Regions from separate parts of the Microbacterium sp. CFSPD4_SD4 genome, predicted to be linked through region 2. Evidence: predicted binding sites of a transcription regulator. Region 2 holds the regulator's gene; the other holds the start of a gene.
The links. Region 2 encodes LexA, which represses DNA repair genes until DNA is damaged. Its sites were predicted from a motif close to TCGAACANNTGTTCGA; they were not measured.
Positions count from the first base shown of each region.

Region 1 (4,704 bases), on a different contig from region 2:
CAGGTGTTGATGATCACCACGTCGGCCTCGGCTCCGGCCTCAGCGCGGATGTAGCCGGCACTCTCCAGGGATCCGGACAGACGCTCGGAGTCGTGGACGTTCATCTGGCAGCCGAAGGTGCGCACTTCGTAGGATCGCTGGCGCCCGTCATCGTCGACGGCCGCCGACGACGCGCTGATGATCGTCGGTTCACTGCGGGGGATAGTCATGATGCTCCCATTGTACGAGCGTCACCGAGAGCCGATCGCGTGCGAACCGTCAGTCGGAATCCACGAACCGGACGCCGGAGACGCCCCCGCCGAACGAGGCTTCCCGCAGCGCCGTCTTCGCCGCGTTCATGGCGACCGATCCCCCGTACCCGCGGCGCGACAGCTGCCCGACCAACCGGCGGAGCGCCGCGTCGGGGTCGAGGCGTCCCATCGAACGCGCTTTGGTCCGGGCGAACTCCAGTGCCCGCTCCGCGTCGTCGTCGGGCAGCTCATCGAGCGCGGCGTCGATGACGTCACGAGGAATGCCCCGCTGCGCGAGCGCTCGAGACAGCGCGACCCGCCCCTGGCCCTTGCGTTCGACGCCGGACGTGACGAGGAGCTCGGCGAGCACGGCGTCGTCGAGGTATCCGCGCCGTACGAAGTCGTCGATCACGTCTTCGACGGCGTCCGTCGCAAGCCCGTGCCCTTTCAACACCAGCCGGGCCTCGGAGACGGACAGCGACCGCGTGCGGAGCTTCCGCACCAACGACTCCTCCGCCGTCGCTCGGATCTCCGCCGCCGAGGGGCCGTTCTCCGTGCCCTCTCCCCCTCCGGTCGATCGGGACGTATCGCCGACGGCGCGCAATGTGGTGGTCTTCCCGCCCCAGGAAGCGGCCCGCGCCGAGGCACCCCGGGCGGGGTGCCTCGCGCTGGGAGAACCGTCGTCGACCGACGGGGACCCTGCCGACGTGGGCTCGTGCCACGTCGAGCGCCAGAGTCCCGCCGCGTCCGCGGGCGGCCCCGACCGCGCAGGCGGCGCGGACGACGACTCGTCTGCACCGCCTGCGGCCGGATGCTCCGCACGCGTGGGTCCGCCGAAGAGAGGGATGATGGGGGCGATCCGCTCGGAATCGCCCCCACGCTGGTCACTCATCAGGCCGGGCGACGCTCGGCCAGCTCATCAGCACCCGGAGCCGCGGCCGGGCCGCCGATACCGAGCTTCTGCTTGATCTGACTCTCGATCGCCAAGGCGATGTCGGCGTTGTTGAGCAGGAACGTCCGCGCGTTCTCCTTGCCCTGGCCCAGCTGATCGCCGTCGTAGGTGTACCACGATCCCGACTTCTTGACGATGCCGTGCTCGACGCCGAAGTCGATCAGGCTGCCCTCGCGGGAGATGCCGACGCCGTAGAGGATGTCGAACTCCGCCTGCTTGAAGGGCGGGGCCATCTTGTTCTTGACGATCTTGACGCGGGTGCGGTTACCCACGGCGTCCGTGCCGTCCTTGAGCGTCTCGATGCGGCGGATGTCCATACGCACGGACGCGTAGAACTTCAGCGCCTTACCACCGGCAGTGGTCTCCGGCGAGCCGAAGAACACGCCGATCTTCTCGCGCAGCTGGTTGATGAAGATCATCGTCGTGTTCGTCTGGTTCAGACCACCGGTGAGCTTCCGCAGCGCCTGCGACATGAGGCGGGCCTGGAGACCCACGTGGGAGTCTCCCATCTCGCCCTCGATCTCCGCACGCGGCACCAGGGCCGCCACCGAGTCGACGACGATGAGGTCGATGGCACCGGAGCGCACGAGCATGTCGGCGATCTCGAGAGCCTGCTCACCCGTGTCGGGCTGTGAGACGAGAAGGGCGTCGATGTCGACGCCGAGCTTCGCGGCGTAGTCGGGGTCGAGCGCATGCTCCGCGTCGATGAATGCCGCGATACCGCCGGCTCGCTGGGCGTTGGCGATGGCGTGCAGCGTCAGCGTCGTCTTACCCGAGGACTCCGGGCCGTAGATCTCGACGATGCGGCCACGCGGCAGACCTCCCACGCCGAGGGCGACGTCGAGGGCGATGGAGCCGGTGGGGATGACGGCCACGGGGGCGCGCTCATCGCTGCCCAGCCGCATGACCGAGCCCTTTCCGAACTGGCGGTCGATCTGGGCGAGGGCGGTCTCGAGGGACTTCTCGCGGTCGGCGGGTGATGGCATGGTGTGCTCCTTCTGCGCGTGTGCTGCCGCCTGTAGGCTGTCGCGGCTCTTCCGGCGGAAGGAACTCTCCGACAAGGCGTATGGCTTTTCAGCCTGGACCTCACGGTACGGCGGGCCTCCGACATTGCGTCGAGGAGCCGCGGATCGTGGGGACCAGAACCGTCTGACCACTTGTGCAGAAGACTACGCCTGGTTCGAACAGATTTTCGACAACACGCCGGTTCGGCGTGTCGGACTTCCGCACACCCGGGAAGCCGCCGTCACCGGCCGCGCGGCTCCAGACGCCCCACGCCGTGGCGACGGGATTCGGGAACATCCATGTCGGCGCAGAGCGCGAGCCAGATGTGGCGCGGAGGTACCCCGGCTTCGAGAGCCTCGAGCGCCGTTCGTCCCCCCATGCCGGAGAGCACGAGGTCATTCACCAGAGAAGAGGCTCGGGCATGGAACTCGGCGTCGACGGCGCGCAGGAACTCACTGCGTCGCATCAGGGTGATCTCCGAGTGTCAGCGGAGCGAGAGCTCGGGCTCCACGGACGCGACCAGGTCGTCCGGAACGACGTCCGGGAAGACCTGGATGCCTTCGAGCACCGAGATGCGGTCCCCGACCTCGCGCATGATCGTGGAGATGGGGACGTCGAGCGCCTCTGCCACCGAGGCGAGGATCTCGCTCGAGGCCTCCTTCTGTCCGCGCTCGACCTCACTGAGATAACCGAGAGCGACGGATGCTTTGCTCGCGACCTGCCGGAGCGTCCGCCCCTTCTGCAGACGGAAGTCCCTCAGCACGTCGCCGATCTCCTGTCGTACAAGAATCATCGGAACCTCCTCCGCAGTTCGTGAATCGAGGTCTCCCTCGAAGAGACGGCCAGTCTAGTCCTCCTGGCTTGCACAGAATCTACCCTTGCACTCTGTGGTTTAAATGTGAGCACATCCGTATCAACATGACGCGGGGAGTCGCTATTCCCGCAGCGCAGCGGCCAGCACATCGAGGACCGCCGCGACCGTCTGTGCTCGCACCGCGTCGCGGTCCCCCTCGAAGTGGAACGGTCGGGTCCGGCTCACTGTCGGGGTGACCACGCCGATGTGGACGGTGCCCACGGGCTGCCCATCCGGGGACTCCGGGCCCGCGATCCCCGTGGTGGACACCCCGACATCGGCGGGGAGACCATCCACCGCGACGGCGTCGCGCACTCCGGCAGCCATCTGCCGCGCGACCTCCGGGTGCACCGGCCCGTATCGCTCCAGCAGGTCGGTGTCGACGTCGAGCAGCGTGTGCTTGAGGGGGGTGGCGTAGGCGACCACGCCGCCGAGGAGCACCGCGGAGGCGCCGGGAACCGCGACGAGCGCCGCGCACACCGCACCGCCGGTGAGCGACTCCGCGACACCGAGGGTCCAGCCTCGCTCACGCAGAGCGTCCAGAGCCTCGGCCGGCGTCGTGCCGCTCATCGGCTCTGACGCGCGCCGCGCACCTGCGCGACGATGTAGTCGATCCCGCTGACGACGGTGAGCACGAGCACGATGACCATGAGGACGGTCGTCACGACGGTCCACGGGCCGAGCCCGATGAACACGTGCAGCGGCAGGAGAGCCCAGCCGAGGGCGACGCCCTGGAAAGCCGTCTTGATCTTGCCCATCCAGGCGGCCGCGACAACGTGCTCGCTCGCGACGACCAGCCGATGGATGGTGATCCCCCACTCGCGGACGAGGATGATCACGACGATCCACCAGGAGACCTCGCCCAGGATCGCCAACCCGACGAATCCGGCGCCGGTGAGGAGCTTGTCCGCGATCGGATCCCAGAGCTTGCCGAAGTCGCTGACGATGTCGTAGCGACGTGCGAGGTAGCCGTCGACCCAGTCGGTCGAGATGGCGACGATGAAGAGGACGGCGGCGATCCAGCGCACGGTGAGATCGGCGAGGCCGTACGTCCCGCCGACGAGCAGGAGGACGAAGAACACCACGGCGAGCGGGATGCGCGCCACCGTGATGGCGTTGGGGAGCTGCCGAGGGATCGCCATCAGTCGCGTCCCGTCAGGCCCCAGGCGTCTTCGTCGCCCTCCGCTTCGACGACCGGCAGGCCGTCGTACTGCGCCTCCAACGGGTCCCGTTCGGCCGGCGGCACCGCTGCGGCGGCGGGCGCAGCCGGAGCCGCAGGAGCCGACGGAACATCTTCGCCGCGAAGCTTCGCCATGACCTGCGGCAACTGCTCGGGGGTCGCGAGCACATCGCGCGCCTTCGAACCCTCCGAGGGGCCGACGACCTCGCGCGACTCGAGGAGATCCATGAGGCGTCCGGCCTTGGCGAAGCCGACCCGCAGCTTGCGCTGCAGCATCGACGTCGATCCGAACTGCGAGGAGACGATGAGCTCGGCCGCCGCGAGCAGGAGCTCGAGGTCGTCGCCGATGTCCTCGTCGACCTCCTTCTTCTTCGCCGGCTCCATCGCCTCCTGGACGTCGGCGCGGTACTCGGGACGCGCCTGACGCGTGACGTGCTTGACGACCGCGTCGATCTCCTTCTCGTCGACCCACGCACCCTGCAGT
Region 1 covers NZ_JBNFOC010000001.1:78,118-82,821, reverse strand. Annotated here, with positions in the region: gene miaB (tRNA (N6-isopentenyl adenosine(37)-C2)-methylthiotransferase MiaB) at 1-209, opposite strand, end outside; gene AC2W7E_RS00380 (regulatory protein RecX) at 259-732, opposite strand; gene recA (recombinase RecA) at 1,122-2,168, opposite strand; gene AC2W7E_RS00370 (DUF3046 domain-containing protein) at 2,429-2,653, opposite strand; gene AC2W7E_RS00365 (helix-turn-helix domain-containing protein) at 2,672-2,980, opposite strand; gene AC2W7E_RS00360 (CinA family protein) at 3,122-3,610, opposite strand; gene pgsA (CDP-diacylglycerol--glycerol-3-phosphate 3-phosphatidyltransferase) at 3,607-4,182, opposite strand; partial or broken gene AC2W7E_RS00350 (FtsK/SpoIIIE family DNA translocase) at 4,182-4,704, opposite strand, start outside.
Region 1: a site for LexA is predicted at 2,363-2,378, ahead of recA (recombinase RecA). Genes of this name have one in related genera too.

Region 2 (4,704 bases):
GTCGCCGTGATGCGGTCCCGCTGCTCCACGATCTCCTGCACCATGCCGAGCATGACGTCGGCGTTGCGGAGGGCGGCGACCGCGGCGGCCTGCGTCAGAGCGCTGAGGTGGTACGGCAGTCGCACGAGCCGGAGCGCGTCGATGAACGCCGGGTCGGCCGCGAGGTAGCCGACGCGGGCGCCGGCGAAGGCGAAGGCCTTGCTCATCGTTCGGGAGACGGCGAGGCGCGGTCGTCCTTCCAGGAGGGTGAGGGCCGACGCCGCATCCCGTGGCGCGAACTCCTGGTAGGCCTCGTCGACGATCACGACGCCGCGGGCCGCCTCGTAGACGGCCTCCACGACGTCGAGCCCCAGCGGGGTGCCGGTCGGGTTGTTCGGCGAGCAGAGGATCACGATGTCGGGGTCGGCCGCGCGCACCTGCTGCGCCGCCTCCTCCGGGGTGACCGTGTAGTCGGGCTGACGGGTGCCCGCGATCCAGGACGCGCCCGTCCCCTTCGCGATGAGCGGGTACATGGAGTACGTGGGCGCGAATCCGAAGGCCGTGCGTCCCGGCCCGCCGAACGCCTGGAAGATGTGCTGCAGCACCTCGTTGGACCCGTTGCCCGCCCAGATCTGCTCCGGCGTGAGGCCGTGACCCAGGTAGTCGGCGAACGCCTCCCGCAGCGTCGTGAACTCGCGGTCCGGGTACCGGTTCACGTCTCGGATCGCCACGGCGATGTCATCGAGGATGTCGCTCGCGACCTCGTCGGGAACCGGATGCGTGTTCTCGTTGACGTTCAGCGCCACCGGCAGCGGGGCCTGCGGCGCTCCGTACGGGGTGAGTCCGCGCAGATCGTCGCGGAGCGGGAGATCGTTGAGGGAGAAGGTCACCCTTCCCATCTTAAGAGGAGCAGGGAGAGCCGAGGTCATCGTGACGATTCGGCCGGGAGGACTCGGCGTCAGTCGGTGTACCGCGCCGGCAGTGCGAGCTCCTGGCCGACCTGGAGCTCCCCGCCGCGCAGCAGGTTCATGCGGGTGATCTCACCGATGACATCCCGCGGGTCGGCCTCGGGAGCGATGCTGCTCGCGATCGACCAGAGGGTGTCGCCAGGCATGACCGTGACGGTCTCGACGGAGACGGCCGGCGCATCCGCGCCGGAAGCGGTCGCGCTGCCCCCGCTGAGGGCGGCGAAGGCGATGCCCGCCGCGAGCGGGACCGACGCGAGCGCGAGCAGAGTGCGACGGCCGCGTGCCGTGATCCGCAGCCGGGTGGCCGGACGGGCCGATGCCGGGAGGGCGGTCGCGGTGCTGAGGCTGATGCTGCTCATGTCTGCTCCTTACTGTCCCGGCGCCGGAGCCCGGGGAGGTTGGCGTAGCTTTCGCATCCGCGCCTCGGCCGGGAGCCGTGGATGCGAAGCTACGTTCCGAAGATATCTTCGAGTTCGAACATCTGTCAAGCTGTCTTCGAAACCATGCCCCGCGAATCAGCCGACACGCTCGAACAGATCTTCCAGATCGGCGCTTTTCTCGGATACGGTTTCGATAAGGACACCCCACCACGGGCCACCGACATTCGAAGCGGCACGTCGGATCACGCAGTGAAGGAGCACCATGAGCGACACCTCAGCCCTCGAGTCCGAGGCGCCGCGCACCCGCCGTCGCAAGAGCCTCAGCCCGAAGCAGATGGCGATCCTCGAGGTCATCCAGGCCTCGATCGCGCAGAACGGCTATCCGCCGAGCATGCGCGAGATCGGCGACGCCGTCGGGCTCAAGTCGCTGTCCAGCGTCACCCACCAGCTCGGTCAGCTCGAGCTCAGCGGCTACCTGCGTCGCGACCCGGGCAAGACGCGTGCCATGGAGGTCCTCATCGACCTGCCCGGCACGGGCGCGGAGAACCCGGCGGACGTGGCGACCCCCGTGGGCGATGCCGCACTGGTCCCACTGGTGGGGCGTATCGCCGCGGGCGTGCCGATCACGGCGGATCAGCAGGTCGAGGAGATCTTCCCGCTCCCCCGGCAGCTCGTCGGCAAGGGCGACCTGTTCATGCTCAAGGTCTCCGGGGAGTCGATGATCGACGCCGCCATCTGCGACGGCGACTGGGTCGTCGTGCGCTCGCAGAACACGGCGGAGAACGGCGAGATCGTGGCCGCCATGCTCGACGGCGAGGCCACCGTCAAGGTGCTCCGGCGTCGCGACGGCCACACGTGGCTGCTCCCCCGCAACTCCGCGTTCGAGCCGATCCTGGGCGACGAGGCGGTCGTGCTCGGCAAGGTCGTCGCGGTCATGCGCGCCGTCTGAGACACCGCATCGTCGGTCAGACGAGGACGAAGGCCCTCCCGGGTGCACCGGGAGGGCCTTCGTGTGTCCGGGGACGACCGCGTCAGGCGGTGACCACCACGTCTTCGCGCACGCGCCGCGTGGCCTCGACGATGTTCCGCAGCGACGCCGTGGTCTCGGCGTATCCGCGGGTCTTCAGACCGCAGTCCGGGTTCACCCAGAGCTGACGGAGGGGGATCTCCTCCACCGCACGCCGCAGCAGGGACTCGACCTCCTCCACGGTGGGCACGCGCGGCGAGTGGATGTCGTACACGCCGGGGCCGATGCCGTGGTCGAAGCCCACCTCGGCGATGTCCGCGACGACCTCCATGCGGCTCCGGGCCGCCTCGATGGACGTGACGTCCGCGTCGAGCGCACGGATCGCGTCGATCACGACGCCGAACTCCGAGTAACAGAGGTGGGTGTGCACCTGGGTCGCCGCCGCAGCGCCGCCCGTGGCCAGACGGAACGAGGCGACGGACCAGTCGAGGTACGCCGGCTGGTCGGCCTGCTTCAGCGGGAGCAGCTCCCGGAGCGCCGGCTCGTCGACCTGGATCACCTGGATGCCCGCGGCCTCCAGATCGGCGATCTCGTCGCGGAGCGCGAGCGCCACCTGGTTCGCCGTCTCCCCCAGCGGCTGGTCGTCGCGGACGAAGGACCACGCGAGGATCGTGACGGGGCCCGTGAGCATCCCCTTCATGTGCTTCGCCGTGAGCGACTGCGCGTACGCCGACCAGCCGACCGTGATGGGCGCGGGACGCGAGACGTCTCCCCAGAGGATCGACGGGCGCGTGGCTCGCGAGCCGTACGACTGCACCCAGCCGTGCTGCGTGACCGCGAAGCCGTCGAGGTTCTCCGCGAAGTACTGCACCATGTCGTTGCGCTCCGGCTCACCGTGCACGAGGACGTCGAGACCGAGGTCCTCCTGCAGGGAGACGACCGCCGCGACCTCACGGCGCAGGAACTCCTCGTAGTCGTCCTCGGGGATCTCGCCGCGGAGGAACTGGGCGCGGGCGCGGCGGATGTCGCCGGTCTGCGGGAAGGAGCCGATCGTCGTCAGGGGCAGCGCCGGCAGGCCGAGGGCGTTCTGCGCCTCCTCCCGCTCCTGGTACGGGGCACGGGCGAAGTCGGCGTCGCTCAGCGCACGGGAACGCACCGCACCGTCGCGCACACCGGGAGCGGTCAGGCGGTCCTGCAGCGCAGCGGTCGCGGCGTCCAGCTCGGCCCCGATCGCCGTGCGCCCTTCGGACAGGCCGCGGGCGAGGGTCACGACCTGCTGCACCTTCTGATCCGCGAAGGCGAGCCAGGAGACGAGGCGCGCGTCCAGCGCCGTCTCGTCCTCCACGTCGTGCGGCACGTGCAGCAGCGAGGTCGAGGTCGATGCCGACACCGGGGCCCCGAGCGCACGGAGCGCCTCCAGAGAATCGAACGCCGCGGACAGGTCGCCACGCCAGATGTTGTGACCGTCGATCACACCGCCGACGAGGGTCTTGCCCTCGAGGCCCGGCACCGCGTCGGGCACGGTGCCGCGCACGAGATCCACGGCGATGGCCTCGACGGGGGCGGCGGCCACGGTCGCGAACGTCGCGCCGAGGCTCGCGTACGGGGCCGCGACGAGGATCGAGGGCCGCTCTTCGGCGTTCCCGAGCACTGCGAGCGCGCGCTCCGCGGCGGACGCGAGCTGCGCGGTCGTCGCCGGCAGGGACTCGCTCACGAGGGCGGGCTCGTCGAGCTGCACCCACTCGGCGCCCGCGGCGCGCAGACGGGCGAGCAGATCGACGTAGACCGGCAGGACGTCCTCCAGCCGCGAGAGCGGCTCGAAGCCCTCCGGCGCGTCGTCCGACGCCTTCGCGAGCGCCAGCAGCGTGACCGGTCCGACGACCACGGGACGCGTGACGAAGCCGGCGGCGACGGCCTCGGCGACCTCGCGCACCAGGCGGTCGCTGGCGAGGGAGAACACCGTCTCCGGGCCGATCTCCGGCACGAGGTAGTGGTAGTTCGAGTCGAACCACTTCGTCATCTCCAGCGGCGCCCGCTCGCCTTCGCCGCGGGCGACGGTGAATAGGGCGGAGAGGCCGATCGACCCGTCGGCCTCGCGGAGGTCGTCGAAGCGGGCAGGGATCGCGCCGACCGTGACAGCGGCGTCGAGGACCTGGTCGTAGAAGGAGAAGGACTCCGGGATGGACGAGTCCGTGCGGCCGAGGCCGAGCCCCGCCAGGCGCTCGCGGGTCGCCGCGCGCAGTTCCGCGGCCGTCCGCTCCAGCTCCTGCTCGTCGATGCGGCCGGCCCAGAACGCCTCGACGGCCTTCTTGAGCTCGCGGCGACGGCCGATGCGGGGGTAGCCGAGGATGGTGCCCTCGGGGAATGCGGTCATGGTGTTTCCTTTCGGCGGGGACTAGTGCCGGAGCGC
Region 2 covers NZ_JBNFOC010000003.1:272,859-277,562, reverse strand. Annotated here, with positions in the region: gene AC2W7E_RS07695 (histidinol-phosphate transaminase) at 1-878, opposite strand, end outside; gene AC2W7E_RS07690 (LysM peptidoglycan-binding domain-containing protein) at 938-1,306, opposite strand; gene lexA (transcriptional repressor LexA) at 1,590-2,276, shown strand; gene metE (5-methyltetrahydropteroyltriglutamate--homocysteine S-methyltransferase) at 2,359-4,668, opposite strand; gene AC2W7E_RS07675 (methylenetetrahydrofolate reductase) at 4,690-4,704, opposite strand, start outside.